2 regions of the Enterobacter sp. PL_is511 genome follow, and region 1 is predicted to be linked to the other one. Evidence: predicted binding sites of a transcription regulator. Region 1 holds the regulator's gene; the other holds the start of a gene.
The links. Region 1 encodes Fur, which represses iron uptake genes when iron is present. Its sites were predicted from a motif close to ATAATAATGAGAACNACTATCAA; they were not measured.

Region 2: exbB (tol-pal system-associated acyl-CoA thioesterase) is a predicted target of Fur. The motif match lies at 3,392-3,414, and genes of this name have one in related genera.

The regions. Positions count from the first base shown of each region.
Region 1 is NZ_JBVPGP010000024.1:403,146-411,081, reverse strand. Features, by position in the region: gene speF (ornithine decarboxylase SpeF) at 1-518, shown strand, start outside; gene potE (putrescine-ornithine antiporter) at 515-1,828, shown strand; gene pgm (phosphoglucomutase (alpha-D-glucose-1,6-bisphosphate-dependent)) at 1,933-3,573, opposite strand; gene seqA (replication initiation negative regulator SeqA) at 3,598-4,146, opposite strand; gene ybfF (esterase) at 4,330-5,103, shown strand; gene ybfE (LexA regulated protein) at 5,232-5,519, shown strand; gene fldA (flavodoxin FldA) at 5,675-6,205, shown strand; gene fur (ferric iron uptake transcriptional regulator) at 6,496-6,942, shown strand; gene chiQ (ChiQ/YbfN family lipoprotein) at 7,039-7,368, opposite strand; gene chiP (chitoporin ChiP) at 7,416-7,936, opposite strand, start outside.
Region 2 is NZ_JBVPGP010000023.1:277,909-285,844, reverse strand. Features, by position in the region: gene AC0TN7_RS13635 (hypothetical protein) at 1-447, shown strand; gene AC0TN7_RS13630 (methyl-accepting chemotaxis protein) at 444-1,895, opposite strand; gene exbD (TonB system transport protein ExbD) at 2,169-2,594, opposite strand; gene exbB (tol-pal system-associated acyl-CoA thioesterase) at 2,599-3,330, opposite strand; gene metC (cystathionine beta-lyase) at 3,582-4,769, shown strand; gene yghB (DedA family general envelope maintenance protein YghB) at 4,913-5,572, shown strand; gene AC0TN7_RS13605 (AraC family transcriptional regulator) at 5,621-6,520, opposite strand; gene yqhD (alcohol dehydrogenase) at 6,716-7,879, shown strand.

The sequences.
Region 1 (7,936 bases):
GCTTCGAAAAACTGCTCGAGAGCGATGCTCCGCTGAAAGAGGTCCTGCCTTCTCTCTACAAACAGCATCCGGAACGTTACGCGGATTACACCCTGCGCCAGATCTGCCAGGAGATGCATGACCTGTACGCCCGCCACAACGTGAAACAGCTGCAGAAAGAGATGTTCCGCAAGTCTCACTTCCCACGCGTGATGATGAACCCGCAGGACGCGAACTACGCCTATCTGCGCGGTGAAGTTGAGCTGGTCTCCCTGCGCGACGCGGAAGGCCGCATCGCCGCCGAAGGCGCCCTTCCTTATCCGCCGGGGGTACTGTGTGTTGTCCCAGGGGAAGTCTGGGGCGGTTCCGTGCTGCGCTACTTTGCCGCCCTGGAAGAAGGCATCAACCTTCTTCCGGGCTTCGCGCCGGAGCTGCAGGGTGTGTACGTCGAGGAGTGTGAGGGCCGCAAACAGGTTCGCTGCAATGTCATCAAACAACCCACCGCTCAGTCCACGCTGCTGAAAGGAGAGAAATTATGAGTAAGTCCAATAAGATGGGCGTGGTGCAGCTGACCATCCTCACCATGGTGAACATGATGGGCTCCGGGATTATCATGCTGCCCACCAAGCTTGCAGAGGTGGGTACCATCTCTATCATCTCCTGGCTGGTGACGGCAGTCGGTTCAATGGCGCTGGCGTGGGCGTTCGCCAAGTGCGGGATGTTCAGCCGTAAGTCAGGCGGGATGGGGGGCTATGCCGAATACGCCTTTGGCAAGTCGGGCAACTTTATGGCCAACTACACCTACGGCGTGTCGCTGCTGATCGCCAACGTGGCGATTGCCATCTCCGCCGTAGGTTACGGTACGGAGCTGTTTGGCGCGACGCTCAGCCCGGTACAAATTGGGCTGGCGACCATCGGGGTTCTGTGGATCTGCACCGTAGCTAACTTTGGCGGCGCGCGTATCACCGGACAGCTCTCCAGCATCACCGTCTGGGGTGTGATTATCCCGGTTGTCGGCCTGTGCATCATCGGCTGGTTCTGGTTCAGCCCGACGCTGTACGCCAACTCCTGGAACCCGCACCATGTGCCGTTCTTTACCGCTGTGGGCTCTTCTATCGCTATGACGCTCTGGGCTTTCCTGGGGCTGGAATCCGCCTGCGCGAACGCGGAAGTGGTGGACAATCCTGAAAAGAACGTGCCGATTGCGGTCCTTGGCGGAACGCTGGGCGCGGCGGTGATCTATATCGTCTCGACTAACGTCATTGCGGGCATCGTACCGAATATGGATCTGGCTAACTCCACGGCGCCGTTCGGGCTGGCCTTCGCGCAGATGTTCACTCCGGAAGTCGGGAAAGTGATCATGGGTCTGATGGTGATGTCCTGCTGCGGTTCACTCCTTGGGTGGCAGTTCACCATCGCACAGGTGTTTAAATCCTCCGCTGATGAAGGTTACTTCCCAAAAATCTTCTCCCGCGTGACCAAAGCGGATGCGCCGGTGCAGGGCATGCTGGCGATTGTTATCTTCCAGAGCGGATTGTCGCTGATGACCATTAGCCCGTCGCTGAACAGCCAGTTCAACGTGCTGGTCAACCTGGCGGTCGTGACAAATATCATTCCGTATATTCTGTCGATGGCGGCGCTGGTGATTATTCAGAAAGTCGCGAAGGTGGATCCACGCAAGGCGCGTGCGGCGAATATCGTGGCGCTGATTGGCGCGATTTACAGCTTCTACGCGCTCTACTCATCCGGTGAGGAAGCGATGCTGTATGGCGCGATGGTGACCTTTATGGGCTGGACGCTGTACGGTCTGGTGTCACCACGGTTTGAATTGAAGAATAAGCACAGTTAGGTAAAAGCAAAACGGCAACCCAAGGGTTGCCGTTTTTATTGTTTTCTCCCTCTCCCTGTGGGAGAGGGCCGGGGTGAGGGCATCAGCCCGCACACAAACCGCACTTACGCGTTTTTCAGCACTTCGCTGACAATCTCTACCGCTTCTTTCTCAATCTGCTGACGGTGCTCAGCGCCGAGGAAGCTTTCGCAATAGATTTTATACGCATCTTCCGTACCGGATGGACGCGCGGCGAACCAGCCGTTTTCGGTCATCACTTTCAGCCCACCAATGGAGGCGCCGTTGCCCGGTGCCGCCGTCAGACGCGCGGTGATCGGGTCACCTGCCAGGGTGCTTGCGCTGACCATCTCCGGAGAGAGTTTGGACAGGGCCGCTTTCTGAGCTGACGTCGCGCTGGCCTGAATACGGTTATAGCTTGGTGCACCAAAGCGTGCCGCCAGATCATTGTAATGTTCCTGCGGGTTCTTACCGGTGACCGCGGTGATCTCCGCCGCCAGCAGGCACATGATGATGCCGTCTTTATCGGTTGACCATGGCGTGCCGTCGAAACGCAGGAAAGAGGCCCCCGCGCTCTCTTCTCCACCGAAACCAAAGCTGCCGTCGTGCAGACCGTCAACGAACCATTTGAAGCCCACCGGCACTTCCACCAGCTTGCGGCCCAGCGCCTCGACCACCCGGTCGATCATCGCCGAGGAAACCAGCGTTTTACCGACGGCCACCTCTTTGCCCCACTGCGGACGGTGCTGGAACAGGTAGTTAATCGCAACCGCCAGATAGTGGTTCGGGTTCATCAGCCCGGCAGGGGTGACGATACCGTGACGGTCATAATCCGGGTCGTTAGCAAACGCCAGATCGAATTTATCACGCAGCGCCAGCAGGCCCGCCATTGCGCACTCGGAAGAGCAGTCCATACGGATCGCGCCGTCTTTATCCAGGTGCATAAAACGGAAGGTCTGATCGACGTGATCGTTCACGATGGTCAGATCCAGCTTGTAGTGCTCGGCGATACGCTTCCAGTATTCGATACCAGAGCCGCCCAACGGATCCACGCCCAGCTTCAGGCCGGCTTTCTGAATGGCCGCCATATCGACGATATCCGCCAGCCCTTCCACGAACGGCTGAACCAGATCCTGCTCTTTTACGTGGCCGGACGCCATGGCCGCATCCAGAGAAATGCGCTTCACGCCTTTCAGGCCGTCAGCCAGCAAGGCGTTCGCACGATCTTCGACCACTTTGGTGACGTTGGTGTCCGCCGGGCCACCGTTAGGCGGGTTGTATTTGATGCCACCGTCTTCCGGCGGGTTGTGGGATGGCGTGATAACGATACCGTCAGCCAGCGCGCCACCTTTTTTGTTGTGTACCAGGATGGCGTTAGAGACCGCAGGCGTTGGGGTGAAGCCATTGTTCTCCTGAACAATGACATCGACGCCGTTTGCAGCCAGCACTTCCACAACAGAGATGAACGCCGGTTCAGACAGGGCATGGGTATCTTTCCCCACGTAGCACGGACCGGTAACGCCGTTTTTAGCGCGCTCTTCCGCAATGGCCTGAGCAATGGCCAGAATGTGCGGTTCGTTAAAGCTGTGGCGCGCCGCGCTGCCGCGGTGACCAGATGTACCAAACTTCACTGCGTGTTCTGCGTTGCCCACGACCGGCTTCAGCACGTAATACTGCGCGGTCAGCTGAGCGACGTTAATCAAATCGCTTTGTTGTGCAGGTTGGCCTGCACGGCTGTGATTTGCCATTACCGGGTCCTTCTGATGCAAGGGTTAAATTGTACCGCAAACCTTTTCAATCAATTCCGCCGGGAACTGCATGGACTGCATGATGTGTTCAATCATGCTGCACTTGCGGCCCGTATTGGTATTGGTTATCACCCAGTATGGGGTGCCAGGAACATGTTTGGGTTTGGTTTGATTGCCATTTTGCAGCAGCGTCTGCTCGTCGCCCGCGAAATAGACGCGAGTACGACCGTGCAGCGACTCGGTCGCTTCAGCAAACGCTTTGTTATCCAGTGAATAAAGTGTAGACAGCACCAGCATAAAGCGGTTAACCGCCTTTTTCTGCTCCGCGTATTCATCGGAGAGCAGCAGCTCGCGCATCGCGCGCACTTTATCTTTTGCCGGCGTCACGGCAGGTTTTGCTTGTGCAACAACGCTTGGCTGAGACACGACATCTTTGGTGACTGGGGTAGCAGGCTGTGAAGCGGCGGAAATTTTAAGCATGCGCCGTAAAATGTCGGACGCGCTCTCCCCGATATGCCGCGTCTGGCTGGCAATATACTGATAGAGTTCGTCATCAACTTCGATTGTTTTCATCTTAATCCAGTGCGATATCTTATCTGAATACAAGTCATTGGGATTATAAGGTCAAATCCCAACAGCGGATAGCGTCAAACCAGGTTGGCGGCAAAAGTCAGATTAAACTGGAACCTTGCAGCCGGGCGGCAGAATGGTCAACATGATACCCTAACCTGACATACGTAAAAAAAGAACTTTGCCATGAAATTGAATACCCGAGCGCAAACTGCACAATCGCCGAACAATAATTCTCCCATCGTACTGGTTCACGGGCTTTTTGGCAGCCTGGATAACCTGGGCGTGCTGGCACGTGATCTGGTTACCGACCACGATATTTTACAGGTCGATATGCGCAATCACGGTCTTTCCGGGCGTTCCGACGAGATGACCTACGCGGCGATGGCGCAGGATCTGCTGGATACGCTGGACGCACATAGCCTGCAGAAGGTAACGCTGATCGGGCATTCAATGGGTGGTAAAGCGGTGATGGCCCTGACGGCACTGGCCCCGGACCGTATTAGCGGCCTGGTGGTAATTGACGTCGCGCCCGTGGATTATGACGTCCGTCGTCACGACGAGATTTTTGCCGCCATTAATGCGGTCACAGAAGCGGGTGTCGCGACACGCCAACAGGCGGCTGCCGTCATGCGTGAGCATCTTGATGAAGAAGGCGTCGTGCAGTTCCTGCTGAAGTCGTTTGTTGACGGGCAATGGCGTTTTAACGTGCCGGTGCTCTGGGACCAGTACAACAACATCGTGGGCTGGAAAACCGTCCCCGCCTGGCCGCACCCTACCCTCTTTATTCGCGGCGGAAACTCACCTTACGTAACCGACGCGTACCGCGACACGCTGCTGGCCCAGTTCCCGCAGGCTCGCGCCCACGTTATTGCCGGTGCCGGGCACTGGGTGCATGCGGAAAAACCTGACGCCGTGCTGCGCGCCATTCGCCGCTATCTTGCTGATACTGCAAATTGATTAAAAAGAGAGCGACTGGAAGGCTGCAGGCGTCCAGTCGTTGGCGTGCCGTTTTTGGTGATGTATGATGGCGCGCTTATCGCCCGGGCATTAGCAGGGCGGCGTGTTTCCCCCGAAGTCTCAGAATCATGGCCAAAGAACAAACGGACCGTACGACACTAGATCTGTTCGCGAATGAGCGTCGCCCGGGACGACCCAAGACGAATCCGCTTTCGCGCGATGAACAGCTGCGTATCAATAAACGCAACCAGCTTAAACGCGATAAAAATCGTGGGCTTAAGCGTGTCGAACTGAAGCTTAACGCCGACGCCGTCGATGCGCTGAACGAGCTGGCCGACGCGCGAAATATCAGCCGCAGTGAACTCATTGAAGAGATGTTGATCGCTCAGCTTGAAACGTTACGCGGCCAGGCATAAGTCTGAAAATCCCCTTTATCGCCCTTTTCATGTAGCACAGAGTGCAGTCCTGCGCGATAGCTGTTTCCGCAGGGTTGCCAGTTCTGCTATTATTGCCCTTATCCGTGGCCGAATTGCGCCACCATACTATTAAGTTTCAAGAGGTTATTTTACTCATGGCAATCATCGGCATTTTCTTTGGCAGTGATACCGGCAATACCGAAAATATCGCAAAAAACATTCAAAAACAGCTCGGTAAAGACGTTGCTGATGTGCATGACATCGCCAAGAGCAGCAAAGAAGATCTGGAAGGCTATGACATTTTGCTGCTGGGTATCCCAACCTGGTACTACGGTGAAGCCCAGTGCGACTGGGATGATTTCTTCCCGACGCTGGAAGAAGTCGACTTCAACGGTAAGCTGGTCGCCCTGTTTGGCTGTGGCGATCAGGAAGACTACGCCGAATACTTCTGTGACGCGCTGGGCACCATCCGCGACATCATTGAGCCGAATGGCGCGGTTATTGTAGGCCACTGGCCGACCGCCGGTTACCACTTCGAAGCGTCTAAAGGCCTGGCCGATGACGATCACTTCGTGGGTCTGGCCATCGACGAAGACCGTCAGCCAGAACTGACCGCCGAGCGTGTTGAGAAGTGGGTGAAGCAGATCCGTGAAGAACTGCACCTGGACGATATTCTGAACGCCTGATTATTTCGCGGCGCAACTGCGGTTGCGCCCATGCCCCAGGTCAAACCGATTAAATTAATCGCTACAATCTTTTAACTTTTTCGCCCAGACCTGTACAATGTCTCCCTGATAAAATGTGGTTTTCCATTGAGCAAGTTTGTTGGTGATACCCCATTTTTATAAGCATATTTTGCCTGAGACTTGCAGTTTTCATTTAGCCATGGCAGTTCTATAATGAGACGCATTATCCCAGGTGCATTTTCTGTCACTTCCTACAGAAGTGAATCGTTTAGCAACAGGACAGATTCCGCATGACTGACAACAATACCGCATTAAAGAAGGCTGGCCTGAAAGTTACGCTTCCTCGGTTAAAAATCCTTGAAGTGCTTCAGGGTCCAGACAATCACCATGTCAGTGCGGAAGACCTTTATAAACGTCTTATCGACATGGGTGAAGAGATTGGGCTGGCTACCGTCTATCGCGTGCTGAACCAGTTTGATGACGCGGGCATTGTTACCCGTCATAATTTCGAAGGCGGTAAATCTGTTTTCGAACTGACCCAGCAGCAGCACCACGATCACCTGATCTGCCTCGATTGCGGCAAGGTCATTGAATTCAGCGATGATTCCATCGAATCACGCCAGCGTGAAATCGCCGCGCGTCATGGCATCCGCCTGACCAACCACAGCCTGTACCTTTACGGTCATTGTGCTGAAGGCGATTGCCGCGAAGACGACCACGCGCACGACGCGAAATAAACAAGTGTTCATACTCTGAGCCAGCCGTAAGGTTGGCTTTTTTTTGCCTAAAAAAATGCCCGGTGGCGCAGCGCCACCGGGCATGATAACAGCGAGTTACTTACTGTTATTGCTTCGAATTTCTTTCCAAATCTGGTCGCAACGCTTCGCCACTTCCTGATCGTTACCGGTTTTACGCGCCTGGATACAGGCCTGGTAATCCATTACGCGGACATTTTCCTGCGTCGCGAACTGCTCATGCGCTTTCTCTTTCTTCAGCACGTTTAGCACGCTCTGACAGGCTTCAATTTTTTCCGGCGAACCTTCCGCAGTATTAATGCAGGCGCTATATGCCTCCTTCAGGCGGGAGTCCTCTTTTGGTGCCTGAGTCTGCGCACACGCCACCAGCCCTGATGCCAGCAACGCGACGACTACGATTTTTTTCATCATATACAGTCTCCATACCGGCGGGACTCAGCCCGCCAGTGCGTTTATCAGAAGATGGTGAATGGGGCGATAACCATGAATTTCACGTCACGTTCATCCTGGAAGATGTTGCCGTAACCGCCCGCATAGCTCGGGATATCGGAGTGGTTGTCATACTGGGTGAAGTGCAGTTTGAACATCGTGCCTTTCGCGCGGCCATCCTGCAGGGTATAGATTGCATCCAGGCTGTAGGAAGACTCTTTCAGGCGATAGTTGGGATCGTAGTATGCGTCCGGTGTTGCCATATCGGCAGGTTTTGCGTCCCAGGCGTAAGCGTAAGAAGCGCCCACCGCCCAGCCAGGCAGGTTCCAGTTTTTCAGGTCGTACATTGCACCGAAGAAGACCGCTTTCTCGCCGTCGGCGTTGAAGTCTGAGCGGTTATCCCACCAGATATCAAGACGGCCGTTGGAGGAGGCGTAGGTCGGAGTCATACGCTGCAGGAAGTAGCCCTGCTGCCCTTCCGCCTTCACCCATGTGCCTTCCAGACGCAAATCAACCTGGCCAACCTTATAGCCGAAGGTGAGTGCCT
Region 2 (7,936 bases), on a different contig from region 1:
GTGAAGGAAGTTAAAAACAACGACGTTTATTTGACTTTAGATGATAAGAAAAGTGATGAATTTATCTTAAAGCAAAATCTCGATGCGCTGCGAAACACAAAAAATGACGAGATGACGCGTATTACCCAGGACCTGGTATCGATCCCGGCAACGCTGGTGCGGCTGAAATGGCAGAATCGCCGTGAAATTTATCCGCTACAGGTCAAAGAAGAAATTTACGGTGCCGTGATGAACACCATCATGGAACAGCGGCCAGAGCTGAAAGAGAAGCTTCTGGGTCGCCTCGAGGCCAATTACCAGTATCTGCTTGCCAGAGAAATCGCCACCCTGCGCCTGACGCGCAAGCTGTCAGACGGTGAGTTCCGTACCTCAAACGTCACCTGCGTGGCGCTTGATGAAGACGCGCTGGCGTCTGGTGCCAGCGCCCCTTCCGAACCGCAACGCTAATTAAATCTGAATACGGCAATCGCCTCTTTTAACTGACCCGTCTGCTGGCGCTGCGCTTCAGCCACCTGCACTGTTTGCGCTACGTGACGCACGTTCTCCTGCACGCTGGCATCGATGCTGGCAATGCTGTCGTTCATCTGCGCAATGCTCGCCCGCTGCTGCTCGCTCATCTGCGACAGCTCCTCCAGCAGAGAGCGAAGCCCTTCGATACTCTCAATGATCGACTTCATTGTCATACCCGCCTGCTCAACCTGCTCGACGCCCTGCAGCGTGGTTGCCTGCGATGCGGTCAGAAGCTGGCGGATATCTTTTGCAGCCCCCTCGCTGCGCTGGGCCAACACGCGCACTTCCGAGGCAACCACCGCGAAGCCTTTGCCATGTTCGCCCGCTCTGGCAGCCTCGACCGAGGCGTTGAGCGACAGAATATTGGTCTGGAACGCAATCCCGTCGATCAGCTCCAGAATGGCGTAAATGCGCTGCGACTCCTCGCGAATGTGCTCCATCGCCGCAATCGCCTGCCGTACGTTATGGCCCCCCTGCTCCGCCACGTTACTGGTACTGAATGCCACCTCCCGAACCTGGCGGGCTTTTTCACTGGTCAGGGTGGCAACAGCCCTTAACTGTTCCATCGCACTGGCCGCCGTCGCCAGCGAACTTGCCTGGTGATCGGTACGTTCCGACAGCGCGCTGTTGCGTTGTCCTAACGCGCGGGATGCCTCCAGCAGTTGCCCAATATTGGCGCTGACCTGCTCAAGCGTGGCGCGCATGGTGCCCAGCGTCAGGCTGAACGTGCGGGCAAAGGAAGACTCTGCGGGGACCGCATCGACGACCAGCGTGAGGTACCCCGGTTCACGGTTGATCACCCCCGCCAGCCTTGCCACCTCGCTCGCCGAGCGGGCGTCCTGCTCCATTCGTATCGCCAGCAGAACCAGAATTGCGGTCTGGACCACCACAAACAGCCCGTGGAAAACCACCATATGAAAGCCGGTGTGCATGAACACCATGACGCCGTAAAGGTCATTCTCCTGCAGATAGTTAAACACCAGATGATGTAACGCGATGACCGCCGCCCCCATCACCAGCGGGCGCCAGTCTCGCCAGGCAAGGAGCGCGGAGAGCAGGACGAAAACCGAGAAATGGTATTCAGTTTCGCCTTCGCCCAGATGAATCAGCAGCGCGGAAAATGCCATTAGCACAAACGCAGAGCTCAGGCGGAGCAACAGCGCGCCGGGAAACAACAGCGTCAGCAGCGTCGATAAACAGACCAGAGAGGTGCCAATAATCGCCCCCTGCACGATATTCTCGTTGATATAGCCCACCCCCAGCGAGATGGCCCACAGCGACCAGATGAGCACCAGTATTAGCCTGTCGGCGCGTCGTCGAATGGCAGAAAGCGAAAACAGATCGTTTTGAGGCGCGTGCGGATACAGCCATGTCATCGTAGCCATAGGGAGTCTCTTGCTGTGCAGGTGAAAAGATCCTTCGAAGAAGGTTTGTTTTTATTATCTTTTTTAAGCGTAGTGGGGATATTCCACGACGCCATTTCAGCCAACGATATATTTTAATGGCTCAGCCGAATACTGATATTTACTTAACTATCAATGGATTATTAATTATTGCTTTATTGATAAGGAAATATGAAGAATGGGGATATACAGCAGAAAATAATAACGATGTTGCGTGGCAGAAAACAAAAAAGCTGGCTTTCGCCAGCTTTCGTTCTATTTTTTGGCCGCTTTTTCTTCGCCGACCAGCCCAATCTTCAGGTAACCCGCCTGATGCAGCGTGTCCATTACCTTCATCATGGTTTCATAATCAACGGTTTTATCCGCACGGAAGAAGACCGTGGTGTCTTTCTTACCGCCCGTAAGCTGATCCAGGGCCGGGATGACAGAGTCGGCCGTCACCGGGTCATTGCCGAGGAACATGGATTTATCCGCCTTCACCGACAGGTAGATAGGCTTCTCCGGGCGCGGCTGGGGCTGGCTGGATGAGGCAGGCAGATTTACCTTCACATCCACCGTCGCCAGCGGCGCAGCCACCATGAAGATAATCAGCAGAACCAGCATAACGTCGATAAACGGCGTCACGTTGATCTCATGCATTTCGCCGTTATCGTCCAGATTTTCGTTTAGACGCATCGCCATACTATCAACCCACGCGCAGTTTGGACGCCGCGTGCACCGGCTTAACCGAGCTGGCATTCAGGTCGAGATCGCGACTTTGCAGCAGCAGAACCTGCGCGGCAACGTCACCCAGCGTGGCTTTGTAGCTGCCAATCATACGCGCGAAGATGTTATAGATAACCACCGCCGGAATCGCCGCGACCAGACCAATCGCCGTCGCCAGCAGCGCTTCTGCGATACCCGGGGCCACAACCGCCAGGTTGGTGGTTTGGGTCTGCGCGATACCGATAAAGCTGTTCATGATGCCCCAGACCGTACCGAACAGACCGATAAACGGTGAGATCGCCCCGATGGTCGCCAGATAACCATTGCCGCGCCCCATGTGTCGGCCAACGGCCGCCACGCGACGCTCCAGGCGGAAACCGGTACGTTCTTTGATGCCTTCGTTATCTTCACTGCCCGCGGAGAGTTCCAGCTCGTTCTGCGCTTCATTCACTAACAGGGTGGTCAGGCTTTTCGCGTGGAAGGATGAGGTCATGTCTGAAGCCTGATCCAGAGAGCGGGCTTCAGCCAGCTGCTGCTGTTCCCTCTTGAGGCGACGCTTCTGCGAAAGCAGCTCGGCGCTCTTGCTGAAGAAGATAGCCCAGGTGACAACGGACGCCAGAATCAGGCCGATCATCACAATCTTAACCACGATGTCAGCATGCTGATACATGCCCCAAACGGAGAGATCCGCCTGCATCAAATTATTACCCACTCTGTATCTCCAGGACGCAAATCACAAAATCTGAACGTAATAATATCAAAACGTCGTCGAATTGATAGTAGTTCTCATTAGTATTTGCATAGTGCCGCAATTTTCGTTCACTTTCCTTGCGCTTACGCAGTAAAAATTTCTTATGCGTTTTTTTGCTAATATTTTCTGCTTATTCGATAAGCCTGCGGGTGCAGTTTTTTCCAATCGTGGTAGTCTGGACGTCCAGACGTATAAAAACAGGGTTAGCGAACATGACAAAGAAGCATCTTGATACCACGCTGGTACAGGCAGGACGCAGCAAAAAATATACTCAGGGATCTGTCAACAGCGTGATTCAACGCGCCTCCTCGCTGGTGTTTGATACCGTTGAGGAGAAAAAAATCGCCACGCGCAACCGCGCGAAAGGCGGCCTGTTTTATGGCCGTCGCGGCACGCTAACCCATTTTTCTCTGCAGGAGGCGATGTGCGAGCTGGAAGGAGGCGCAGGCTGCGCGCTGTTCCCGTGCGGAGCGGCTGCGGTCGCCAACACCATTCTGGCGTTCGTGGAACAGGGCGATCACATCCTGATGACCAACACCGCCTACGAACCCAGCCAGGACTTCTGTACCAAAATTCTCAGCAAGCTCGGCGTGACCACCGGCTGGTTCGACCCGCTGATTGGTGAAGGTATTGCCAAACTTATTCAGCCAAACACGCGCATTGTGTTCCTGGAATCGCCGGGGTCGCTCACCATGGAAGTTCACGACGTGCCGGCTATCGTGAAGGCCGTGCGCAGCAAAGCGCCAGAGGCGATCGTTATGATCGACAACACCTGGGCGGCAGGCGTGCTGTTCAAAGCGCTGGACTTCGACATTGATATCTCGATTCAGGCGGCGACCAAATACCTGATTGGCCACTCGGACGGCATGATCGGTACTGCGGTCTCCAACGCGCGCTGCTGGGATCAGCTGCGTGAAAACGCCTACCTGATGGGCCAGATGGTGGATGCCGACACGGCCTACATGACCAGCCGCGGACTCCGCACGCTGGGCGTTCGCCTGCGTCAGCACCATGAAAGCAGCCTGAAGGTGGCCGAATGGCTGGCGCAGCATCCGCAGGTTGAGCGCGTGAATCACCCCGCGCTACCCGGCAGTAAAGGCCATGAGTTCTGGCAGCGTGACTTTACAGGCAGCAGCGGGTTGTTCTCGTTTGTGCTGAAAAAACGGCTGAATAATGACGAGCTGGCAAGCTATCTGGATAATTTTACTCTCTTCAGCATGGCCTACTCGTGGGGCGGTTTTGAATCCCTCATCCTGGCTAACCAGCCGGAACAGATTGCGGCCCTGCGCCCCGGTGGCGACGTGGACTTCAGCGGTACCCTGATTCGACTGCATATCGGTTTAGAAAATGTTGACGATCTGATTGCGGATTTAGCAGCAGGGTTCGAGCGTATCGTGTAGAGTGCTGGCTGAAAATGTACTCCCTGGACGCTTTTGTGGACACCGCAAGCGGAAAAGTCTGCATGAGTTGCGCCCGGGATCAAACCCGACGGGCGAATAAGGGAGTACAATAGCGCTATATCTGCTGTTCCACAGGAAAGTCCATGGCTGTTATTCAAGATATTATCGCGGCGCTCTGGCACCACGATTTTGCCGCGCTGGCGGATCCTCACGTCGTCGGTATCGTCTATTTCGTGATGTTCGCAACTCTGTTTCTGGAAAATGGATTACTGCCAGCCTCGTTTTTACCCGGTGACAGCCTGCTTTTACTTGCCGGGGCGTTAATCGGTAAAGGCGTCATGGACTTCACGCCAACGATGGTAATCCTGACCTCCGCTGCCAGCCTGGGCTGCTGGCTGAGCTATCTGCAGGGCCGCTGGCTGGGGAACACGCGCGTCGTCAAAAGCTGGCTGGCGCAGCTGCCGCATAAGTATCACCAGCGTGCGACCTGCATGTTTGACCGGCACGGCCTGCTGGCGCTGCTGGCGGGGCGTTTCCTGGCGTTCGTTCGCACCCTTCTGCCGACGATGGCGGGCATTTCCGGCCTGTCGAACCGCCGCTTCCAGTTCTTCAACTGGCTGAGCGCCCTGCTGTGGGTTGGCGTGGTGACGACGCTCGGCTACGCGCTGAATATGATCCCCTTCGTGAAACACCACGAAGATCAGGTGATGACCTTCCTGATGGTGCTGCCGATGTTCCTGCTGGTGGCGGGTCTGGTGGGGACTATCGCGGTGGTGATTAAGAAGAAGTACTGCAGCGCATAATTCAACAAAGCCGGGTGGCGCTATCGCTTACCCGGCCTACGTTTTTCGTCAGACTCCCTGCATCGTTCTTATACGTGACGCATCCTCTCCCGGCGTAACGCCGAAATAGCGCTTAAACTCCCGACTGAACTGCGACGCACTTTCGTAGCCCACCCGCATCGCCGCCGCGCTGGCCTTCATGCCGTCGTGGATCATCAGCATCCGCGCCTTATGCAGCCGGTAGGTTTTGAGGTACTGCAGCGGCGAGGTGCTGGTCACCGATTTAAAATTATGGTGAAACGCCGAGACGCTCATGTTCGCTTCCGCCGCCAGCTGGTCGACGCTGAGGTTTTCCGTGTACTGGCTCTCGATACGCTTGAGCACGCGGCTTATCAGACTGAAGTGGGTCTGTCGGCTCACCAGGGCCAGTAACGCCCCGCCCCCCGGCCCCAGCAGCACGTGGTAGAGAATTTCGCGGATAATCTGCTTGCCCAGAATGCGCGCGTCCAGCGGCCTCTCCATCACGTCCAGCAGACGCTCAATGGCGCAGAGGATCTCTTCCGACAGCGTCGCCGAGTTAATCCCGCTCGACGCCATAGAAGGCTGGAAGAGTTCATCTTCGCCTATCTCCATCAGCAGCTCCTGCAGCTGCAGAATATCGACGTTGACGCGAATACCGGCCAGCGGAACCGCCTCTGTCGCGAAGGTTTCACATTCGAAGGGTAAAGGTACCGTCAGAAGCAGATATTCGTTGGTGTCGTAGCGGAACACGCGCTCGTTGATATAGCCAATTTTATGGCCCGAGAAGAGAAAAACGATGCCCGGCTGGTACATGACCGGCGTGCGCGTCCCTGGCTGCGTGCCATAAAGCAGGCGAATGTCAGGAAGCAGGCCACTGACGCCATTTTCGATATCTATCAGTCTTTTAATCTGCGCAGTGAGCTGCTGGCAGATAGCCTCACGGTTCATCTTGCGTTACTCCGGGTGCGGTTTTCGACGTTGACAGTGTGCGTCGTTTTCCGCGCTTTCTCCAGTGCTCTGTAGAAATGGGCAAGACATCGGCAGGAATGTGCATTGAGGGCGTAGCCCCGGGCGGCCACAATGAGCAGCATCAGGTCGCCCTCTGCGCCACCACGGTTTTTCACCCACTAAAGGGAACGAGCAATGAACAACTTTAATCTTCACACCCCAACCCGCATTCTGTTTGGTAAAGACGCTATCGCCGATCTGCGCGCGCAGATCCCTGCTGACGCCCGCGTGCTGATCACCTACGGTGGCGGCAGCGTGAAAAAAACCGGCGTGCTGGATCAGGTTTACAGCGCGCTGGACGGTCTGGACGTTCGTGAGTTCGGCGGCATCGAGCCAAACCCGTCTTACGAAACGCTGATGAACGCGGTGAAAATCGCCCGCGAAGAAAACATCACCTTCCTGCTGGCGGTCGGCGGCGGCTCCGTGCTGGACGGTACCAAATTCATCGCGGCGGCAGCGCACTACGCTGACGGCATCGATCCATGGCACATTCTGGAAACCCGCGGCAGCGACATCAAAAGCGCTATCCCGATGGGCTCCGTGCTGACCCTTCCGGCCACCGGTTCTGAATCCAACAAGGGCGCGGTGATCTCCCGTAAAACCACCGGTGACAAACAAGCATTCATGAACGAACACGTTCAGCCTGTGTTCGCCATTCTGGATCCGGTTTACACCTATACCCTGCCTGCTCGTCAGGTAGCGAACGGCGTGGTCGACGCCTTTGTTCATACCGTTGAGCAGTACGTCACGTATCCGGTGAATGCCAAAATTCAGGATCGCTTCGCGGAAGGCATTCTGCTGACGCTCGTCGAAGAAGGTCCGAAAGCGCTGAAAGAGCCGGAAAACTACGACGTTCGCGCCAACGTAATGTGGGCCGCCACGCAGGCGCTGAACGGCCTGATCGGGGCTGGCGTGCCGCAGGACTGGGCAACCCACATGCTGGGCCACGAGCTGACGGCAATGCACGGTCTGGACCACGCTCAGACGCTGGCCGTTGTGCTGCCTGCCCTGTGGAACGAAAAACGCGACACCAAACGCGCCAAACTGCTGCAGTACGCTGAACGCGTGTGGAACATCACCGAGGGTTCTGACGATGCGCGTATTGATGCCGCCATCGAAGCGACCCGCAGCTTCTTTGAAGGTCTGGGCGTGCCAACGCGTCTGTCTGGCTACGGCCTGGACGGCAGCTCTATCCCTGCCCTGCTGGCGAAACTCGAAGAGCACGGTATGACCCATCTGGGCGAGCACGGCGACATCACGCTGGACGTCAGCCGTCGTATTTACGAGGCGGCACGCTAAGCGTTTTTGTCCCCCCGACTTTCGTTTTTTGACATTTCGTCCAGACTTAATGCACAC